One region of the Nonomuraea sp. NPDC004702 genome, then DNA from elsewhere that is predicted to be linked to it. Evidence: riboswitches for the same ligand, from Rfam matches in the RefSeq annotation. Region 1 holds a riboswitch; each other region holds the start of a gene.
The links. A riboswitch is a leader RNA that binds a small molecule or an ion and turns the genes downstream of it on or off. The one in region 1 is predicted to bind cyclic di-AMP.
Positions count from the first base shown of each region.

Region 2: it holds a riboswitch for cyclic di-AMP, as region 1 does, so the genes downstream of both, ACWEJ6_RS07845 (CHAP domain-containing protein) here and ACWEJ6_RS15075 (C40 family peptidase) in region 1, are expected to answer to the same signal.
Region 3: it holds a riboswitch for cyclic di-AMP, as region 1 does, so the genes downstream of both, ACWEJ6_RS01555 (C40 family peptidase) here and ACWEJ6_RS15075 (C40 family peptidase) in region 1, are expected to answer to the same signal.

Region 1 covers NZ_JBSGCE010000009.1:230,945-237,930, reverse strand. The annotation lists gene ACWEJ6_RS15085 (RDD family protein) at 1-1,547, opposite strand, end outside; gene ACWEJ6_RS15080 (amino-acid N-acetyltransferase) at 1,633-2,202, opposite strand; cyclic di-AMP (ydaO/yuaA leader) riboswitch at 2,490-2,641, shown strand; gene ACWEJ6_RS15075 (C40 family peptidase) at 2,648-3,691, shown strand; gene ACWEJ6_RS15070 (helix-turn-helix domain-containing protein) at 3,779-3,991, opposite strand; gene ACWEJ6_RS15065 (cytochrome P450) at 4,270-5,373, shown strand; gene ACWEJ6_RS15060 (winged helix-turn-helix transcriptional regulator) at 5,363-5,761, opposite strand; gene ACWEJ6_RS15055 (NADP-dependent oxidoreductase) at 5,842-6,771, shown strand; gene lysX (bifunctional lysylphosphatidylglycerol synthetase/lysine--tRNA ligase LysX) at 6,819-6,986, opposite strand, start outside.
Region 2 covers NZ_JBSGCE010000004.1:189,296-196,281, reverse strand. The annotation lists gene ACWEJ6_RS07865 (chitinase C-terminal domain-containing protein) at 1-305, opposite strand, end outside; gene ACWEJ6_RS07860 (PP2C family protein-serine/threonine phosphatase) at 425-1,468, opposite strand; gene ACWEJ6_RS07855 (glycosyl hydrolase family 18 protein) at 1,631-3,589, opposite strand; gene ACWEJ6_RS07850 (luciferase domain-containing protein) at 3,832-4,179, shown strand; cyclic di-AMP (ydaO/yuaA leader) riboswitch at 4,440-4,577, shown strand; gene ACWEJ6_RS07845 (CHAP domain-containing protein) at 4,592-5,311, shown strand; gene ACWEJ6_RS07840 (TetR/AcrR family transcriptional regulator) at 5,363-5,911, opposite strand; gene ACWEJ6_RS07835 (nuclear transport factor 2 family protein) at 6,009-6,506, shown strand; gene ACWEJ6_RS07830 (Tm-1-like ATP-binding domain-containing protein) at 6,517-6,986, shown strand, end outside.
Region 3 covers NZ_JBSGCE010000001.1:308,331-315,316, forward strand. The annotation lists gene ACWEJ6_RS01530 (DsbA family protein) at 1-553, opposite strand, end outside; gene ACWEJ6_RS01535 (O-methyltransferase) at 687-1,334, shown strand; gene ACWEJ6_RS01540 (Uma2 family endonuclease) at 1,406-1,957, shown strand; gene ACWEJ6_RS01545 (branched-chain amino acid aminotransferase) at 1,980-3,077, opposite strand; gene ACWEJ6_RS01550 (3-isopropylmalate dehydrogenase) at 3,278-4,324, opposite strand; cyclic di-AMP (ydaO/yuaA leader) riboswitch at 4,424-4,582, shown strand; gene ACWEJ6_RS01555 (C40 family peptidase) at 4,637-5,185, shown strand; gene ACWEJ6_RS01560 (NAD(P)-dependent alcohol dehydrogenase) at 5,169-6,161, opposite strand; gene ACWEJ6_RS01565 (DUF2306 domain-containing protein) at 6,343-6,986, shown strand, end outside.

The DNA.
Region 1 (6,986 bases):
TTGTCCGCGAACGTCTGCTGCAGCGGCTTGTCCCACAGCTGCGAGGCGCCGTTGACCGCGACGCACGCCCAGGCGAGCAGCGGGCCGAGGAACGGGATCCAGCTCAGGATGTAGCCGCCCCAGGTGACGCCGGCGCGCTTGATCGCCAGGTCGGACGCGAGCCCGCCCGGAGGCAGGGCCTGGCCCACCGGCACGACCTTGATCCCCATGACCATCTTGCCGACCGTCTGGCCGTTCATCTTCGTCAGGAAGAACTCGTAGCACACCCAGACGGCGGTCGTCACGATCGCCGACAGGAGGATGATGACGAAGGGGGACAAGAGGCCGGAAGTCAGGCCGGTCGCCGAGTCGTAACCGACCGCGAGCAGGCCCAGGATGAGGCTGACCACGAAGTTCACGACGCCGAGGATGACGCCGTCGACGATCCTCGCGACCAGACGCTGCCACCACTCCGCCAGGGGGGCCGGAGCGCCCGGAGGCTGCACGCCGACGGGCTGACCGTAGGGCTGGCCGTAGCCGGGCTGGCCGTAGGGCTGCGACTGCTGCTGCTGGCCGTATGCCTGGCCGTACTGCTGCTGGTCGCCGTACTGCTGGCCGTAACCCTGTTGCTGGTCGCCGTACTGCTGCTGGGCGTAGCCGCCCTGCTGGCCGTACTGGGCGTCCTGGCCGTAGCCCTGCTGCTGACCGTAGTCGGACTGCGGCTGCTGGCCGTAGCCCTGCTGGCCGTACTGGGCCTCCTGGCCGTAACCCTGCTGACCGGAGGCGGCCTGCTGGCCGTAGCCGGGCTGGGCGTACTGCTGGCCCGAGGACTGCGGCTGCTGACCGTAACCCTGCTGGCCCGAGGCGGCCTGCTGGCCGTACTGGGCGTCCTGACCGTAGCCCTGCTGCTGGCCGTAGTCGGGTAGCGACTGCGGCTGCTGGCCGTACTGCTGCTGGCCGTAACCCTGCTGACCCGATGCGGCCTGCTGGCCGTACTGGGCCTCCTGGCCGTAGCCCTGCTGACCCGAAGCGGCCTGCTGGCCGTAGCCGGGCTGGGCGTACTGCTGGCCGGAGGCGGGCTGCTGGCCGTAACCCTGCTGGCCGTACTGGGCTTCCTGGCCGTAGCCGGGCTGCGTGTACTGCTGGCCGGAGGACTGCGGCTGCTGGCCGTAGCCCTGCTGACCCGAGGCGGCCTGCTGGCCGTACTGGGCCTCCTGGCCGTAGCCGGGCTGCGTGTACTGCTGGCCCGAGGACTGCGGCTGCTGGCCGTAGCCCTGCTGCTGGCCGTAGCCCTGCTGACCCGGGGCGGCCTGCTGGCCGTACTGGGGCTGCTGGCCGTAGCCCTGCTGGTGGCCGTACTGCTGCTGTTGCTGGCCGTACTGCTGTTGCTGGCCATAGCCCTGTTGCTGCTGCTGACCGTATGGGGGCTGGCCGAAGGCATCGTCCGCCCGGTAGCCGACCACAGTCACGTCCGGGTCGGGCTCACCGGGCCGACGGCCGTGGTGCTGGCCGTACTCGGGGTTCTCGCCGGAATCGTCCTGTGGGTACGGCGGCTGTCCGGTGCTCACCGTGTCACCTCGCTTCGAGTGCGCATGTGGCACGTGTCAGGACACATGCCTGTGCTGCCCAACGTATCGACATAGGTATCAACAATCACCTTTCCAAGTGGTCAAGGTCCGCGTCACCCGATGTCAGATGCAGCAGCATGCGGGTGTTGCCAAGGGTGTTCGGTTTGACGTGTTCCAGATCAAGGAACTCCGCCACACCCTCGTCGTACGAGGCCAGCAACTCGGCGTAGACCTCGGGTGAGACCGGTGTGCCCTGGATGGGGCGGAAACCGTGCCTCGCGAAGAAGTCGACCTCAAAAGTCAGACAGAATACACGCCGCAGTCCCAGATCCTTCGCCTGCCGGACGAGTGCCGAGACGATCCGCCGCCCCACGCCCAGCCCCCGGCACGCGGGATCGACGGCCACCGTACGGACCTCGGCGAGGTCCTCCCAGAGCACGTGGAGCGCGCCGCAGCCGACGACCTCCCCGCCCCGCTCGGCCACCCAGAACTCCTGGACGTCCTCGTACAGCGTGACCGTGGCCTTCTCCAGGAGCCGCGGCCCCGCGCCCGCGTAGGTGTCCACGAGACGCCTGATCGCACGCACGTCGGGCGTGCGCGCACGCCTGACCACGACCGCGGTCTCGGGGACTGCCACTTCGGCCACCTGCTCCATGGCTCTCCAGGGTACAGATCTCATTACGGCTCGGCCCTAAATCCCACGTCTCGGGCATCTCATCACATCCCGTGGTCAGGTGAACACGGGCCGACTTGGAGCTTTCCTCCAGACCTCAGCACCCCGAATGCTGGACAAAAGGTGCAGAAGCCCGCTTCCGTACGGCTACCCACGAGATCACCTTGTGACCCTTCAGTTGTGAAACCTCTACAGACTCGGCAGTTCCGGTTGAGCGTGAACCCGGAGTGCATTAGTGTCCAGCGACGATGTTCTCCGCGTAATGCGCGCGGAAAGACACGCCCAATTCCCGCAAGGGAAGCCGGGGAACCAACGGCGGCGAGCACCTGGCGCCACCACTTGGGGTGAATCCGACCATCTCGGTAGGGCTGCTCCGGCCCGAACCCGTCAGCTAACCCGGCCGGCGTCGATGAGAGGAGCTCGGTTGGTGAAGCGGACGTTCGACCGCTCGGGGACGTCCGGGGGCAGGCACGCCCGCCCCCAGGAGCAGGCCAGGCGCGCACACCGCCTCGGCGTCATCGGCGTCACCGTCGCCGCGATGCTGTTCGCCGTCCCCGTCGGCTCCGCCGCCGCCGACCCGAAGCCGTCGCTCTCCGAGCTCTCCGACCAGGTGGAGAAGCTGCACGAAGAGATCGAGACGCTGGCCGAGCAGTACAACGAGCAGCGCGAACGGCTGAAGGCCGCCCAGAAGGCCAACGACTCCGCCCAGAAGATCCTGGCCACCAGCGAGTCCGACCTGGCCGCCAAGCGCGCCAGGGCCTCACTGCTCGCCCAGAACGCCTACATCACCGGCGGCCTGGACAAGGCCCTGGCCTTCGCCCAGTCCGGCGACCCCGAGACCTTCCTCGACCGGGCCGCGACCACGTACGCGCTCGAACAGCAGCAGGGCGAGGAGGTCAACCAGCTCGCCAGGGCCATGGAGGCCGCCGAGCGGGCCAGGGCCGGCGCCAAGACCCGCATCGCCGAGGTCCAGAAGCTCGTCACCGATCTGGAGAGCAGGCGCTCGAAGATCACCAAGCTGGTCACCAAGGTCGAGAGCAACCTCTACCGGCGGGCCGTCGGCGAGGCGGGCCGTCCCGGCACCCGGGCCGTGCGCGTCAACCTGCCGGTCATCGGCGACGGCAAGGCCGCCCAGGCCGTCAAGTGGGCCCTCACCCAGCAGCTCAAGCCGTACGTGTGGGGCGCCGAAGGGCCGCGCTCCTACGACTGCTCCGGGCTGGTGATGGCCGCCTACCAGCGCGTGGGCATCTCGCTCCCCCACTACACCGGCGACCAGTGGACGGCCGGCAGGCAGGTCAGCCGCGACCAGCTGCGCCCCGGCGACCTGGTGTTCTTCTACAGCGACCTGCACCACGTCGGCATCTACATCGGCGGCGGCATGATGGTCCACGCTCCGCGGACGGGTGACGTCGTGCGGGTCGCCCCGATCGGCGGGCGGCCGTTCGCCGGCGGCGTGCGCATCGCGGACTGACCCGCGCGCCGGTTCGCCCAGCGCCACTTCGCCCAGCGCCGGTTCGCCCAGCGTCACTGGATGATGAGCGCCACCAGATGAGCGCCGCTAGATGAGCTGGCGGCGCGCCGCCCATGCCACGGCCTCGATCGCCGTGGCCACCCCGATGCGGTCGCAGATGCCCCTCAGCCTGCGCCGTACGGTCCGTCCGCTGATGTCCAGCCGCCTGCCGACCCGATCGACCGTCACTCCCCTGGCCAGCTCGGCCAGTAACGCCAAATCCGCGTGGCTCAGCTCAACGCCTTCTGTGAGCACATCCACCGGGAGCCCTCCCCCAAACAGCAGAACTCGGACCTTTCAGGCGAAGCAAAGCCGCTCGTCTCGGTGAAGGTAAACGCATCGCGGAAAGGTCGTCAAGCGCCACAATCGGCGCCCTTGACCAGTGCTATTGACATGATCACTTATATGTGACGTACTCCGCATATGTTGGCACGCCGTGGTCCGCTATGAACGGTCCAAACGATCAATTCGGCGGCCCGGTTCCACCTCCGATGAGCGCCACCGACGTGCTGGGTTTTGATCCCTCGGATCCGCAATTTGTGCGCGATCCGTACGTCCGATATCGCGAGCTGCGAGCCGCCGGGCCGATCTTCAGAACGCGCGGCGGGCTGCTCGTCGTGACCACGTACGAGTGGTGCGCGGCCGTGTTGCGCGACCCCGGGTTCGGTCACGGAACGTCCCCGTCCGCGCAGGAAGAGGCAGGTCAGCCCGGCAGGTCGTTCCTGCTCATGGACCCGCCCGATCACACCCGGTTGCGTGCTCTGGTCAGCCGCGCGTTCACGCCGCGCATGGTGGCCCGCCTCAGGCCGCGGATCGAGGCGATCACCGCCGACCTGATCGGGCGGCTGCCGGAGGAGGCGGAGCTGATTTCCGGCTTCGCGTACCCGCTGCCGGTGATGGTGATCAGCGAGATGCTCGGGGTGCCGCCGGAGGACCACGACCGCTTCCGCGGATGGAGCGAGGCCCTTGCCCGCGGACTTGACCCGATGCTGACAGACGCCCTCATGTCGGAAACGGAGCGTTCCAGGAACGAGTTCCGCGACTACTTCCGCCACCTGATCGCACGGCGACGCGAGCGTCCCGGCGAGGACCTCCTGAGCGCCCTCGCACACGTCGAGGAGCTCACCGAGGCCGAGTTGCTGGCGACCTGCGTGCTGCTGCTCGTGGCCGGCCACGAGACCACCGTCAACCTCATCGCGAACGGCGTGCTGAACCTGCTGCGGCACGACCTGCTGCACCGCGCCGCCGAGCGCCCGAGGGAGGTCGTGGAGGAGGTGCTGCGCTTCGATCCGCCGGTCCAGCTCACCTCCAGGATCGCGCTGGAGGACCGGGAACTGGGCGGGACGCCGGTGCCCGCGGGCTCGGCCGTGCTCGTGCCGATCGGCGCGGCCAATCGCGACCCCGCCGCGTTCGCCGATCCCGACCGGTTCGACCCCGGCCGCGAGCCCGGCCGCCACCTGGCCTTCGGGCTCGGCCTGCACTTCTGCCTGGGCGCGACGCTGGCCAGGATGGAGGGCGAGATCGCGCTGTCGGCGCTGGCCGCGGCGGCGCCGAAGATGGAGGCCGCCGATCCGGATCCGCCGTACAAGGAGAACGTGGTGCTGCGCGGGCTGGCCCGGCTGCCGGTGCGGCTCAGGCGGTAGCGTCGTAGCGTTCCCTGGCGGCCTCGACGTCCTCGATGTGCTCCTCGGCCCACGCCTTGATGGCGGTGACCAGCGGCATCAGGCTCTGGCCCAGCGGGGTGAGCGCGTAGTCGACGCGCACCGGCACCTGCGGCGTGATCCGGCGCGCCACCAGGCCGTCGCGCTCCAGGCCGCGCAGGGTCTGGGTGAGCATCTTCTGGCTGACCCCCGCGATGTGCCGGGCCAGGTCGCTGTAGCGGCGCTCGCCGGAGGCCAGCGAGCTGAGCACCAGCGTGACCCATTTGTCGCTGAGCCGGTCGAGCAGCTTGCGGGAAGGGCATTCGGCGAAGTAGGCGTCGAAGGCGAGTCTCGCCTGGTCACGCCGCTGCGCCGCCGTCGTGGTGGCCACCGTCTCACTCCTCGCTGTGTGTTACGCACTTCCAGGTGCCTACTTACTGAAAGAGAGTAACTCTTCCTAGGGTCACGGGCATGACGAACATGCGTGCACTCATCGGCGGCTCCGGCGCTCCCCGGCTGGTGTCCGCGCCGCTGCCGGTGGCGGGGCCCGGCCAGGTGCGGATCAAGGTGGCCGCGGCCGGGGTCAACCCCTTCGACCTGGCCGTGGCGTCCGGGGCCCTGGTCTCGTACGGGCTGGCCAGGAAGCTCGACTCGTACGGGATCGGCTTCGACGCCGCGGGGACCGTCGACCAGGTGGGCCTGGGAACCTCCTTCAGCGTGGGAGAGGAGGTCGTGGGGCTCTGCGCGCGGCTGGAGCTGCCGTACAAGGCGCAGGCCGAGTACGTCGTGCTGGACGCCCCGGCGGTGGCCCGCGCGCCGCGCGGCGTGAGCCCCGTCCACGCGGCCACGCTGCCGCTGAACGGGCTCACCGCCTGGCAGGCGCTCGACCGGACCGGCGTCGGGCCGGGCGGCACGCTGCTGGTCACGGGGGCGGCGGGGGCCGTCGGAGGCTACCTGGTGGAGCTGGCCGCCGTGCGCGGCGTCAGGGTGGTGGCCGCCGCCGGCGCCGCGGACGAGGAGCTGGTACGCGGCTTCGGAGCGGAATGGTTCGTCCCGCGCGAGGAGGACCTGGCCGAGGCCGTACGGGCGCAGGTGCCCGGCGGTGTGGACGCCGTGGTGGACGCGGCCGTGCTGGGCCTGCCCGCGCTCGACGCCGTACGGGACGGCGGAGCGTTCGTGGCGCTCGCGTCGGGGGTCGCGCCGGTGGCGCTGCGCGGCACGGACGTGGCCACCGTGCTGTTCCGCTCGGACGCCCGGCAGCTCGCGGAGCTGGTGCGCCTGGTCGAGGCCGGACGGCTGACGCTACGCGTGGCCGGGACGTACCCGCTGGAGAAGGCCGCCGACGCCCACGCCCGCCTGGCGGAGGGCGGCCTGCGCGGACGGCTGGTGCTGGTGCCCTGACCGTCCGGACCGGCGCCCCGCACGTGCGCGGGGCGCCGGACGGCGGCTCAGTGGGTGGGCTTGACCAGCGGGAACAGGATGGTCTCGCGGATGTTCTTGCCGGTGAAGGCCATGATCATCCGGTCGATGCCGGCGCCCATGCCACCCGTGGGCGGCATCGCGTACTCAAGGGCCTGCAGGAAGTCCTCGTCGAGCTGCATCGCCTCAAGGTCGCC
Region 2 (6,986 bases), on a different contig from region 1:
ATGTGGGTGACCTTGCCCCACGGGATGTTGCCGGCCAGGTAGGCGGGCTGACCGTTCTTGCCGGTGCGCCAGCTGGTGAAGTAGCCGATGATGCGGCGGGGGTGGTCGGCCCCCATCTTCTCGCGGCCGTCCTCGTCGTAGGCCAGGCAGTAGGGGACGTCCACGCCGGGGGTCTGGTAGAGGCCGTCCGGGCGGCAGGCGGCGTTGTCGGCCGCGGCGGTGGCCGTACCGGCCAGGGCTCCCGCGATGAGGACCAGTGAGGTGCCGCACGCGGCCAGGGCCGCGCGTAGGCGTGTGGGCTTCAAGGCCACCTCCGATGGGGCATGACTGGGGGGTTGATCGGAAGGTAAGCCTGGTGACCAGGGCCGTCAATGCGTTCTGTTAGGAAACTTTCTTAATAGTTGCCGTCCCGTCGCTCGGGCGGTCACGATCCGGTCCGGCGCAGGATGAGCACCGCGATGTCGTCGCGCGGCGCGCCGTGCGTGAAGGTGTTCAGGTCGGCGGCCAGAGCCTCGACGGTCCTGGCCGGCGGGTCGCGGGCCCAGGAGCGCAGCCGCTGCTCCAGCGGGTAGAAGGAGCCGTCGCGGTCGCGGGCCTCGGTCACGCCGTCGGTGCACAGCAGCAGCGAGGCCCCGCGCGGGAAGGCGAAGCGCGCGCCGTGGCGCGGCTCGCCCGCCAGCCCGGCCAGGCCGAGCGGCACCTCCGGCTCGCCGAGCCAGAGCTGCCCGGCGTTCCCGCCGTGGATCAGGTACGGCGCGATGTGCCCGCAGTTGACCGCGTCCACCTCCAGCTCCGGGCCGATGTCCAGCAGCAGCGCGGTGACGAACCGCTCGGGCTCGCCGGTGTGCGCGGCGAACCTGTTGTGCCTGATCACGGCGTCCTCCAGGGCGTCGGCCACGCCCATGAGGGAGATCTCGCGGTAGGCCGCCTCCCGGAAGGCGCCCAGCACGGCCAGCGCGGCGCCGATCGCGGGCAGCCCCTTGCCCTGCACGTCGGCGATCATCACCCGGGTCCCGTACGGCGACGGCGCCACCTCGTACATGTCGCCGCCCACCATCGTGTCCTCCTCGATGGGCTGGTAGAGGCCGTCCACGACCACGTCGAGCGAGCGCAGCGGCAGCGGCCTGACGAGCTGCCGCTGCAACGCCGCGGCGGCCGAGCGCAACCGGCGGACCTCCTCCTCGCGCTGGATCCGGTAGCTCGCGCCGACCACGCTCATCAGCCCGAACGCCGCGGTGAAGCCGGAGACCTCCAGGTTCGTCCGCAGATTGCCGCCCAGATAGGCGACCGAGGCCGACACCACCGCCAGCACCCACACCGACGCGACCGCCGTCTGCCACACCGAGCCCAGCCCCGACACGATCGCGGGCAGGAAGATCAGCACCGGCACGAGCTCCGCGCCCCCGCCGGTGAACCTGTCCAGCCCGACCACCAGCACCGTGATCCCGATCAGGCCGACCAGGAACACCGGTGTCGTGAAGAAGGGCCGCCTGTGCCCGCCACCCCAGAGAATCGTCGTTCACCCCCCGGTGACCAGCTTCTCCCAAGGCGTCCGCGTTCCGTCCTGCGGCGCGCCGGGCACGGCGAAGGGCCGGCCCCGAAACCCGGGACCGGCCCCTGACGTGCGAACTTATCCGAGGCCGTTCTTCATGGCCGTGAGGAGTTCGGCGTTGGTGGTGTCACCGCTGAGCTCCCAGAAGAACGCGCCGCCGAGGCCCTGGTTCTTCGAGTAGCTCATCTTGCCGCCGATGGTGCTCGGCGTGTCGTAGCTCCACCACTGGTTGCCGCAGTAGGCGTAGGCCGTGCCCGCGACCGTGCCGGTGGACGGGCAGCGGGTCTTGATGACCTTGTAGTCCTCGATGCCCTGCTCGTACGTGCCGGGCGCCGGGCCGGTCGCCGTGCCGCCGGGCGCGGCCTGGGTCACGCCGGTCCAGCCGCGGCCGTAGAAGCCGATGCCGAGCAGCAGCTTGGCGGCCGGGACGCCCTTGCTCTTGAGCTTCTGGATGGCGTTGTCGGTGTAGAAGCCGGGGACCGGGATCTTGTCCCAGGTGGTGAGCGGGGAGTGCGGGGCGGTCGGGCCCTGCGCGTCCCAGCCGCCGAAGAAGTCGTACGTCATGACGTTGTACCAGTCGACGTACTGGGCGGCGCCGCCGTAGTCGGCCGCGTCGATCTTGCCGCCGTCGTTGCCGTCGGCGGTGATGGCCGCGGTGACCAGGTTGTTGGCGCCGAAGCGCGAGCGCAGCGCGGACATCACGTTCTTGAACGCCGCCGCGCCGCTGGTGTCACAGGTCAGGCCGCAGGCGTTCGGGTACTCCCAGTCGATGTCGATGCCGTCGAAGACGTCGGCCCAGCGGGGGTCCTCCACCAGCTTGTAGCAGGAGTCGGCGAAGGCCGTCGGGTTCTGCGCCGCCTGGCCGAAGCCGCCGGACCAGGTCCAGCCGCCGAAGGAGAAGAGCACCTTCAGGTTGGGGTACTTCTTCTTCAGCTTGCGCAGCTGGTTGAAGTTGCCGCGCAGCGCGCCGTTGTCCCAGGTGTCGGCGACGCCGTCGACGCTCTCGCCCGCCTGGTAGAAGCGGTCGTAGTCGGCGTAGCTGTCGCCGATCGTGCACTGCCCGTTCTGCACGTTGCCGAACGCGTAGTTGATGTGGGTCAGCTTGGCCGCCGAGCCGCTGGTGTCGATGTTCTTGACGTGGTAGCCGCGCTGGTAGATGCCCCACTGGACGAAGTAGCCCAGCACCTTGTTGCCGCCGCCACCGCCGCCGCCCGTGGTGGTCGCGGTGATCTGGTTGCTGTCGGCCGAGCGGTTGCCGGCCGCGTCACGCGCGCGCACGGTGTAGTTGTAGGAGGTGTTGGCGCTGAGGCCGGTGTCGTTGTACGACGTGCCCGTGACGGTGGTGACCAGGGTGCCGCCGCGGTAGACCTCGTAGCCGGTGACCGCCACGTTGTCGGTGGAGGCGTTCCAGGCCAGCGAGACGCTGTTGTTGCTGACGCCGGTCGAGCGCAGGTTGCCGGGGACCGACGGCGGGGTCTTGTCGTCGCCGCCACCGCCGCCGGTGGTCGTCGCGGAGATCTGGTTGCTGTTGGCCGAGCGGTTGCCGGCCGCGTCACGCGCCCGCACGGTGTAGCTGTAGGCCGTGTTCGCGGTGAGGCCGGTGTCGTTGTACGTGGTGCCCGTGACGGTGGTGACCAGGGTGCCGCCGCGGTAGACCTCGTAGCCGGTCACGGCCACGTTGTCGGTGGAGGCGTTCCAGGCCAGGGCCACGCTCGTGTCCGTGACGCCGGTCGAGCGCAGGTTGCCCGGCACGGACGGCGCGGTCGTGTCGCTGCCGCCGCCACCGGAGACCTTCCACAGCGCCGCCACGTTCGGCGGCTCCCAGCCGGGCTGGGAGGTGTGCGCCTGGAGACAGACGTAGTCGACGCCGTTGTAGGTGACGACCGTGCCCGCCGTGTAGGCGGTCCACGGGGCCCAGGCCGCCGCGTACGCCACCGTGCTGGCGGAGGCGAGCGCCGGGGCGGCCACGGCCGCGGTGAGGGGCAGGGCCAACGCCGCCATTCCCGCCAGGACCTTGCTCAGAATGGTGTGTTTCATGTCGCTCCGACATCCGTTGGGGGGTGTGTGGGGAGTGGGATGGGAGACTTCTGGGGAAACTATTAGGAAAGTTTCCTTTAAGTTGTGAATCGACGGTAGCTTCTGCCTGGGGGAGCGTCAATACGTATCGGTCAGGTGTCCGTAATCGTGCCGGTCAGACCCCGGACGCGCCCGTTCACGAGGGGATAACGGTTCAGGAACGGGGGCTGACGGCGGGGTGAGCCGTGGCTCAGCATTGGAGCGTGGCAGGAATCTCCGCCTGGCGGCGGAAGCCCACGCGACGCGGGCCCTACGTGGTCCGCGCGGTCGCGGAGTTACGGTCCTGGCCGTCGCTGAACGTCAGCGGCACCGGTCAGCAGGTCACCTTCGCCGTACACGGAACCGAGATCCTGCGCCTGGCCGGCCGGGACGAGATCCACGTACGGCTCACCGCCCCCGCCATCGGCCGCCTGGAGCCGTACCTGCGGGCGTGCGACCAGGTCCATGCCTGCCGCGACCGCGCCTGGGTCGCCGTACAGGTCGACGCCGAGCCCGATCTGGAATTGTTGCTGGCGCTCACGAGTGTGGCGATAAAGGCGCACGTGGCGTGAAGCGATTCGGTGCGTAGCGTTTCTCCCACGCAGCGTCGAATGCATTGCCTCCATTTGCCTGGGAATTACTCGCCGGGTAGCTTGGTTGTACACAGCCGAACGGGGAGTCGTCCCAGGTAGGGATGGCATTGCCTGGGAATTACCCAAGCGGGACCCGTGTTGTACAGAGTCGATGCGGAAATCCCCGCATCCGGGCGTCGCACATATACCTTCAGGCCCTTTCCCGGGCCCGGGAAGACGATGCGTCAGCCCTTTGCCTGACCAAGAGACCGCTGAATCCGCCTGTGCGCGGAACCGGGGACCCATGTGTCCAATGGGGTGAATCGGCACCGTGGTGCCGTAGGGCAGCTTCCCGCCCGAACCCGTCAGCTAACCCGGCAAGCGGCACGGAAGCTCAAGGAGTAACACCCTCATGGCCAAGCACCGTCTTCACCGTGCCTACAAGCTCGACCTCGCCAAGATCGCTCTCGGCGCGACCGCCGTCGCCGGCGTGCTCGGCACGCACGCGGCAGTGAACGCCGACACCACCCACGCCACCGCCCACACCGCCACCCAGACCGCCAAGGTCGCCGGCGTGGCCGCCCAGCCGCTCGTCGCGCAGCACCGCGCCGCCGACGAGAGCGCCAAGGGCAAGGTCAACGTCACCGCCGCCCAGGTGCTGGCCACCGCCCGCGCCCAGGTCGGCACCTCCGAGGACGCCAACGGCGGCGGCACCAAGTTCCAGAAGTGGTACGCCGACTCGCAGCGCGCCGCCGAGACCGCCGCGCGTGACGGCGGCAACCGCGCCATGTACCTGAACGCCCCCTGGTGCTCGATGTTCGTCTCCTGGGTCGGCGAGCAGACCGGCGCCCGCCCGCAGGTCGGCTGGGACGCCTACACCGTGACCCACGCCAAGTGGTTCGCCGCCAACGACCGCTGGGGCACCGAGGCCAAGCCGGGCGCCGTCGTCTTCTTCTCCTGGAGCGGCAGCAAGAGCCTGAACGACATCCAGCACGTCGGCTTCGTCGTCAAGGACAACGGCGACGGCACGATCTCCACGATCGAGGGCAACACCGGCAACGGCAAGGTCGAGCAGCGTGTCCGCCCGACCTCCCAGGTCGTCGGCTACGGCTACCCGTCGTACGCCGCCTGATCCTGCCGAGCGAAGAGCGCACTCCCCGCGGGGAGTGCGCTCTTTCGCGTTTCAGGGCCGCCGGTGCCGGTGGATCAGGACCGCCGCGGCCTGCCCGGCCGAGCGGGCCGCGCCCGGCTCCTCCGAGATCATCGCGGTGACCGTGGCGCCGTCGATCAGGGTGAGCAGCTGCTCGGCGAGCAGGCCGGGGTCCCCGGCTCCGGCCTCCTCGGCGAGCGAGCGCAGGTAGGCGCGCAGGCGCTCCTTGTGCTCGCGCACCGCCGTGCGGACGACGGCCGAACCGGCGCCCAGCTCGGCGAAGGCGTTGGCGAACCCGCAGCCGCGGAAGTCGTCCTCGGTGAACCAGTGCTCCAGCCACGCGAAGACCGCCGGGATGCGGTCGCCGGCCTCGGCCACGTACGCGGTGAGCGAGGCCATCCAGCGTTCGTCGCGCCGCCGCAGATAGGCCACGACCAGCGCCTCCTTCGACGGGAAACACTGGTAGAGGCGTTTCAGCGAGACGCCGGAGGCGGCCCGGATCTCGTCCATGCCGACCGCCTGCACGCCGCGGCGGTAGAACAGGTCGCCCGCGGCGTCCAGCAGCCGCTGCTCGTGATCCATGACACCCCTCCAGGTGCTTGCCGCGGAGAACGGTCGTTCTCTACGCTAGCGCACAACCCGGGAGAACGCCCGTTCTCTCGATCGGAGAGGACAGCCCATGACCCGCCCGCCCGTCCCGCCGTTCACCGAGGAGACCGCCCGGATCAAGGTCCAGGCCGCCGAGGACGCCTGGAACACCCGCGACCCCGAGCGCGTCGCGCTCGCGTACACCGAGGACTCCGTGTGGCGCAACCGCGGCGAGTTCGTCACCGGCCGCGCCGAGATCGCGGAGTTCCTGCGCCGCAAGTGGGCCCGCGAGCTGGACTACGCCCTGCGCAAAGAGCTGTGGGCGGTCACCGGCGACCGCATCGCCGTGCGCTTCCAGTACGAGTCCCGCGACGCCGCCGGCCAGTGGTGGCGCAGCTACGGCAACGAGCAGTGGGAGTTCGACGCCTCGGGGCTGATGCGCCGCCGGGAGGCCAGCATCAACGATGTCGCCATCACCGAGGAGGAACGCCGCATCTTCGGCTCCCGCCCGCTGTCCGAGCACGGCGTGGACGTCCTGGGCATCCGCCACGCGGAGATCGCCGGGGTAAGGTCGGAAGGCCGATCGTAGGAGGTCTGACATGGCGGTCTTGCTGCTGGGCACCCTCGACACCAAGGGGGAGGAGTACGCCCTCGTCCGCGACCTGATCATCCGGGCCGGCCAGGGCGTCGTCCTCATGGACACCGGCGTCATGGGCGCCCCGGCGCTGGCCGCCGACGTCCCCGCCGAGGCCGTCGCGCGGGCCGCGGGCACCGGCCTCGACCGGCTCAGGAGCGCCGGCGACCGCGGCGCCGCGCTCGCGGCCATGGCGGCCGGGGCCACCGCCCTGGCCAAGGACCTGCACGCCCGCGGCGAGCTGAGCGGCGTGCTCGCGCTCGGCGGCAGCGGCGGCTCCTCCATCGCCGCCGCCGTCATGCGGGCGCTGCCCGTCGGCCTGCCCAAGCTGCTCGTCTCGACCATGGTCAGCGGCGACGTCTCGGCCTACGTCGGGGAGACCGACGTGACGCTCATGTACAGCGTCGTCGACGTCGCGGGCGTCAACTCCGTCTC
Region 3 (6,986 bases), on a different contig from region 1:
CGGTCGGCGTGCCCTGGATGTGGATCTTCGAGGTCTCCGCCAGGTGGGTCTTGGCGTACGACTGGGAGGTCACGCACTCGTCCACCGAGGCGCCGGCCTTCCTGGCGGCGGCCACCAGCTCCTGCACGGTGAAGCCCGAGGCCGAGCCGTGCGGGGCGGGCTGCATGGCGTAGAGCTCGTCCCTGAAGGCCAGCCAGTTCTCCTCCGGCACGCATCGGGCGGCGGCCGCGGCCCTGATGGAGTTGGAGCGCATGGGCTCGTCCTGGAAGATCGTCACGGGGTGGAAGACGACCTTGAGCCTGCCCTCCCTGGCCAGCTTCTGGATCGTGCCGTCGACCTTGGAGTGCATCTCCTTGCAGATCGGGCAGTCGAAGTCTTCGTAAACGTCGAGCACGGGGGCGTCGCCGGACCTGTCGGCCAGCACCATCGAACCGTCGAGCTGCCTGGTCAGGCGTACCGACCCGGCCGTCTCACCCGGCTCCGAGAAGGCCAGCACACCGAGCATCACCAGCGCCGCACACGCGACCGCGACCGCAACCAACCGCTTCATCATCCGCCCACTTCCAGCTCACCGATCGCGCAGACCCTACCAACGCCGGAACCACTCTCCGGACAGCCGCCCGGGGCGGCTCCCTCATTGGTACCTGATGACGATGAGAGAACGCTGTGAGGGGAGAATGACCTTCATGAAGGCGAACCTCCTCGACCCCGCGGTGGGCCGGTACATCCTCGACCACTCCACCCCGCCCGACCCCCTGCTCGACGAGCTGGCGCGGGAGACCGCCGAGGCGACGGGCGACGCCGCCAGGATGCAGATCTCCGCCGACCAGGGCCGGTTCCTGACCATGCTGACCCAGCTCACGGCCCCGGCCGTGGCGGTCGAGGTGGGCACGTTCACCGGCTACTCGTCGGTGTGCATCGCGCGGGGGTTGTCCGGCGGGCGGCTGCACTGCTTCGACGTGAGCGAGGAGTGGACGTCCATCGCCCGGCGCTACTGGGAGCGGGCGGGCGTGACCGACCGCGTCTCGCTGACGCTCGGGCCCGCCCTGGAGACGCTGGCCGCCTTCGACGAGCCGATCGACCTGGCCTTCCTCGACGCCGACAAGGGCAACTACCCCGGTTACTACGAGTTGCTGGTCGAGCGGCTGCGCCCGGGCGGCCTGCTGCTGGCCGACAACACGCTGCGCAGCGGCCACGTGGCCGACCCGGCGCGCTCGGAGACGACGACGGTGCAGATCCGCGAGTTCAACGACCTGGTGATCGAGGACCCGCGGGTGAGCGTGGTGATGCTGCCGGTCGCCGACGGGATCACGATGATCAGGAAGAACCACTAGATCGCGGGACGCCGCCGCCGTTACTCTGAGTGATCCTTTGGAAACCCCCGGCAAAGCATGAGGACGGCGGCATGGTCAGGCCCCTGGAAGAGCGCTACCGCACCGTGCGCGAACTGTTCCCCGAGTTCCGCATCGAGACGGTCCAGGGCCGGATCGTGGTGAACGAGCCGGGCACCTGGCAGCACAACACGATCCTGTCCCGGACGTTGTTCCAGCTCGCCGCCGCGGCGGCGGTCCGGGGCTGGGAGATCTGGCCGAACATCACCGTCTACCTGGGCCCCGGCCACGATCTCTACGTGCCCGACCTGGCGGTGGTCCCGCGCCGGCCGCGTCTGCACGAGGAGCACGCCGTCCACGGCGCCTCGACGATCCTGCTCGTGGACGTCGTCTCGGTGGCCACGACGTACGACGTGCACTTCGTCAAGACGGGCGGTTACGCGCGCGGCGGGGTGCCGCTCTACCTGGTGATCGACCCGTTCCAGCGGCTGGTGACACTGTTCGGCGGGCCGGGCGGGCCGCGCTACCGCAGCGAGAACGTCGTCTCCCTGGGCGAGCCGGTGTTCCTGCCCGACCCGTGGAACCTCCACGTCGACACCGCGGCCCTGACGGAGGCCGGCGCCTGAGACGCCGGCCGTCCGCGCGGCTCTAGCCGATCTTGTGGATCCAGTTGCGGGTGTCGGGACGGGCGCCGTACTGGATGCCGACGAGCTCCTCGCGCACCCGCATCGTCACCGGGCCGGGGGTGCCGTCGGCGATGGTCCAGGCGCGGTCGTCGCCCCTGACCGAGCCCACCGGCGTCACCACGGCGGCGGTGCCGCAGGCGAACACCTCGGTCAGCTCGCCGGAGGCGCAGGCGGACTCCCACTCGTCCACCGAGACCAGCCGCTCCTCGGCCTCCAGGCCGAGGTCGCCGGCCATCTCCAGGATCGACTCCCGGGTGATGCCGGGCAGCAGGGTGCCGGTGAGCGCCGGGGTGACGAGCTTGTTGCCGAAGACGAAGAACAGGTTCATCCCGCCCATCTCCTCGACGTACTCGTGCTTGTGGGCGTCGAGCCAGACGACCTGGTCGCAGCCGTTGTCGACGGCCTGGCGCTGGGCGACGAAGGCGGCGGCGTAGTTGCCGCCGCACTTGGCGAAGCCGGTGCCGCCGGGCGCGGCGCGCGTGTACTCGGTGGACAGCCAGACCGAGACGGGCTTGATGCCGCCGCTGAAGTACGAGGCCGCCGGCGAGGCGATCACCATGTACTTGTAGGTCTTCGACGGGTAGTTGACGCCGAGCCCGGCCTGCGTGGCGAACATGAACGGGCGCAGGTAGAGGCTGTGGCCCTCGGTGGTCGGCACCCACTCCTTGTCGGCCGAGACCAGCAGCTCCAGCGACTCCACGAACGCCTCCTCCGGCAGTTCGGGCATGGCCATGCGCTCGGCCGAGCGGTTGAAGCGGGCGGCGTTCGCGTACGGCCGGAAGGTCGCGATCGAGCCGGAGATCTGCCGGTACGCCTTCAGGCCCTCGAACAGCTCCTGCGCATAGTGGAAGACCGAGGTCGCGGGGTCGAGCGAGAGCGGCCCGTACGGCATGAGCCGGGCGTCGTGCCAGCCCTCGCCGTCGGTGTAGTCGATCGAGATCATGTGGTCGGTGAAGACCTGCCCGAACCCGGGGTTCGCCAGTACCTGCTCCCGCTCGGCCGCGGTGCGAGCGTGGTCGGAATGCTGCACGTCGAAGCTGAGCTTCTGAGCGATGGTCATGACGGAGGTCCTTCTCTCTACGAATCTGCGACTTCGAAAGCTGATTCTGTTAGCTACTGCCCGCGAGCAGTATTCGTACTTCCTAGTGTCTCGCGATTTGGGATAGCAAGAGGCAGTTGGGGTGGTTAGATCCGGCGAACGCGAAAAAGCGCCTGGCAGTCCGTGTCCGGACCGCCAGGCGCGTGCGGGGCTAGGCGGTCCTAGCCGGCTACTCGCGCGGCGATGTCGTCGCCGATCTCGCTGGTCGTGCGGCCGGCGCGGCCGGTCACCCGCTCGGCGATGTCGGCGGCCACGGCCTGCTCGACCTTGGCGGCCTCGGCGTGCAGGCCGAGGTGGTCGAGGAGCATGCCCACGGACAGGATGGTGGCGGTCGGGTCGGCCTTGCCCTGACCGGCGATGTCGGGCGCGCTGCCGTGCACCGGCTCGAACATGCTCGGCGAGGTGCGCTCGGGGTTGATGTTGCCGCTGGCCGCCAGGCCGATGCCGCCGGCGATCGCGGCGCCGAGGTCGGTGATGATGTCGCCGAACAGGTTGTCGGTGACGATCACGTCGAAGCGCTCGGGCTGGGTGACGAAGAACATCGAGGCCGCGTCGATGTGGCTGTAGTCGGTGGTGACGTCGGGGAACTCCGCGGCCACGCGGTTGACCGTGCGCTGCCAGAGGTCGCCGGCGAAGGTGAGCACGTTCGTCTTGTGGACGAGCGTGAGCTTCTTGCGGGGCCGCGACTGAGCCTTCTGGAAGGCGTACCGCACGACGCGCTCGACGCCGTGGGCGGTGTTCAGCGACTCCTGGGTGGCGATCTCGTGCGGCGTGCCGCGGCGCATGACGCCGCCGGTGCCCGCGTAGAGGCCCTCGGTGCCCTCGCGGACGACGACCATGTCGATGTGCTCGGCGGTGGCGCCGGCCAGCGCGGTCTCGACGCCGGGGAACAGCTTGACCGGCCGCAGGTTGACGTAGTGGTCGAACTCGAACCGGAGCTTGAGCAGCAGGTCGCGCTCCAGGATGCCGGGCGGCACGCTGGGGTCGCCCACGGCGCCGAGCAGGATCGCGTCGTAGCCGCGCAGCTCTTCGAGCACCGCGTCGGGCAAGGTCTCGCCCGTGCGGTGGTAGCGGGCTGCGCCCAGGTCGTAGTGGGTGGGCTCGATCTTCGTGCCCACGGCCTCCAGGACCTTGAGCCCTTCGGCTACGACCTCGGCGCCGATGCCATCCCCGGGGATGACGGCCAGGCGGATGTTACGCGACTCCATGGGCGGTACCTTACCGGCTCGTCTCGGCTGACGAACACATCATCTCAACAACCGGACAATCCGTTTTGGGGGGATTGCGACCTTTTGACCGTTTCGTTAGAGTCCGACGAGCCTAATCCGCGCAGCCGCTGCGTGGAGCCGGGGACCCACCTTTCCCCCCGGGGCGAATCGGCTGCGCCTCCCCCCGAGGAGCCGCCGTAGGGCTACTTCCAGGCCCGAGCCCGTCAGCTAACCCGGTCGGCCACGTGGAAGGACAGTCCCCTGTCTAGCATCGCCATCCTTGTGGCGGTGGCAGCGGGCGCAGCAGGTCTCGTGCCTGCCGCCCCCGCGGCTCCCGCCGCTCCGGCCGCTCCGGCCGCCCCCACCCCCTCCATCACCCTCACCGGCCCCCAGGTGAAACAGGTCCAGGAACGGCACGCGCCGAAACCGGCCTGGAAGGTCGCCCTCGAATACGCCATGGACAAGCGCGGCACCCCGTACGTGTGGGGCGGCGCCAGCGAACGGGGCTACGACTGCTCGGGCCTCATGCTCCGGGCCTACGAGGACGCCGGCATCGAGCTCCCCAGAACCGCCGCGGAGCAGTACGGCGCCTTCTCCAGGAAGATCGCCTGGAAGGATCTCAAGCCAGGCGACCTGGTGTTCTTCAGCGGCCTCGGCCACGTCGGCATGATCTCCAAGCCCGGCTACATGGTCCACTCCCCCCACACCGGCGACGTGGTGAAGGAGGAACGCCTGTCGCAGTGGCGCAGGCAGGCCTTCGTCGGCGCGGTACGCCCCGACCCCAAGGGCGTCAAGCGCTGGGCCGACTACAAGCAGCTCCAGAAGGCCCCCGCCCCGGCCATGCTCACCGCGACCCTGTGACGACGACCTTCCCCGGGGCGTGCCCCTCCTCCTGGTAGCGGACGGCCGCCGGGAGCTCGCCGAAGGGGAAGGTCCGGTCGATGACCGGGGTGACCGCGCCCTGCTCGATCAGCCCGGTCAGCGTCAGCAGGTTCGCCCTGTTGCTCCCGCAGCGGACGACGTCCGCCCTGACGATCCGCTGCGGGACGAAGGGCCCCGACGCGAGCGCGGCGAACATGTGGCCGGCCGGCTGCACCCAGCGGCCGGCCGGCCCGCCGACCAGCACGTACGTGCCCTTCCTGGTCAGCACGCGGCGACAGTCCGCCAGCCGGCGGCCGCCCGCCACGTCGAGCAGCAGGTCGAAGCGCCGGCCCGAGGCCGCGAAGTCCTCCTTGGTGTGGTCGATGACGTCGTCCGCGCCGAGCGAGCGGACCAGGTCCGCGTTCCGCCCGCTGCACACGCCCGTGACGTGCGCCCCCAGCGCCTTGGCGAGCTGCACGGCGAACGTGCCCACGCCGCCGGACGCGCCGTTGACCAGCACCTTCTGGCCCGGCTGGAGGCGTCCCTCGTCGCGCAGCGCGATCAGCGCGGTGTTGGCCGCCATCGGCACCGCCGCCGCCTGCTCGAACGACAGGCCCGCCGGTCTGGGCGCCACCTCGCCCTGCCGCAGGCAGACGTACTCGCCGAAGCCGCCCCCGAGTGACATCGCGTACACCTCGTCGCCGGGACGGAACAGCGTGACGTCCTTGCCGGCCGCCTCGACCTCCCCCGCCACGTCGGCCCCGAGGACGGCGATGCGCGGCCGGCGCAGCCCGACCCCGCCGCCCATGACCCTGGCCAGGTACGGCTCCCCCCGCATGAAGTGCCAGTCGTAGGGCTGCACGGACGTGGCCCGCACCCGGACCAGCACCTCGTCGTCGCGCGGCACGGGCCGCTCGACGTCGGTCAGGACGAGCTGGTCGGGCGAGCCGAACGAGCGCAGGACGTACGCCTTCATCGTTTTCTCCCTCGTGCCGCTGATGTGCCGCCAGTGTGGGCCTGACCTGCGCGGACGCTCAACGGTCGAAAGGCGACGGCTCGATGGCCGAAAGTACGACGGCCCGCCCGCCGATGGTGCGAACCAGGACCGGCCGTCCGCGCGATGACCGGGCACGGGCGTGGGCGGCACGCTCTCAGGCATGAGATGGATCGCACCCGCCGGGCTGCTCGCGCTCAGCGTCGTCCCGCTGGTCGCCGGCGCAATCCGGGTGACCGAACTGGCCGCCGGCGCCCCCGTGACCGCGGACAACGCGCGCTTCTTCGCCATGCCCGTGCCGGTGTTGCTGCACATCCCGGCTTCCCTGGTGTTCTGCGTCCTCGGCACGTTCCAGTTCCAGGCCCGGTTCCGGGCCGGGCGGCCGGGGTGGCACCGCGCGGCGGGGCGGGTGCTGGTGGCGTGCGGGCTGGTCGCGGCGCTGTCGGGGGTGTGGCTGACGCTCTTCTCCGACCTTCCCGCCGGCGACGGGATGTTGCTGGCCGCCTTCCGGCTGCTGTTCGGGACGGCCATGGCCGCCTGCCTCCTGCTCGGCCTGGCCGCGATCCGGCGGCGCGACGTGGCCCGGCATCGCGCCTGGATGACCCGCGGGTACGCGATCGGGCTCGGCGCGGGCACGCAGGCGTTCACCCTGGCGTTCGGGCTGGCCGCCTTCGGGCCGCCCGGCGAGCTCGGCCGGGCGCTGCTCGTCGGCGCGGGCTGGGTGATCAACCTGGCGGTGGCCGAGTGGGCCGTCCGCAGAGCCCGCAGAGTCCGTGGAGGTCGCGGAGGTCGCGGAGGTCGCGGAGG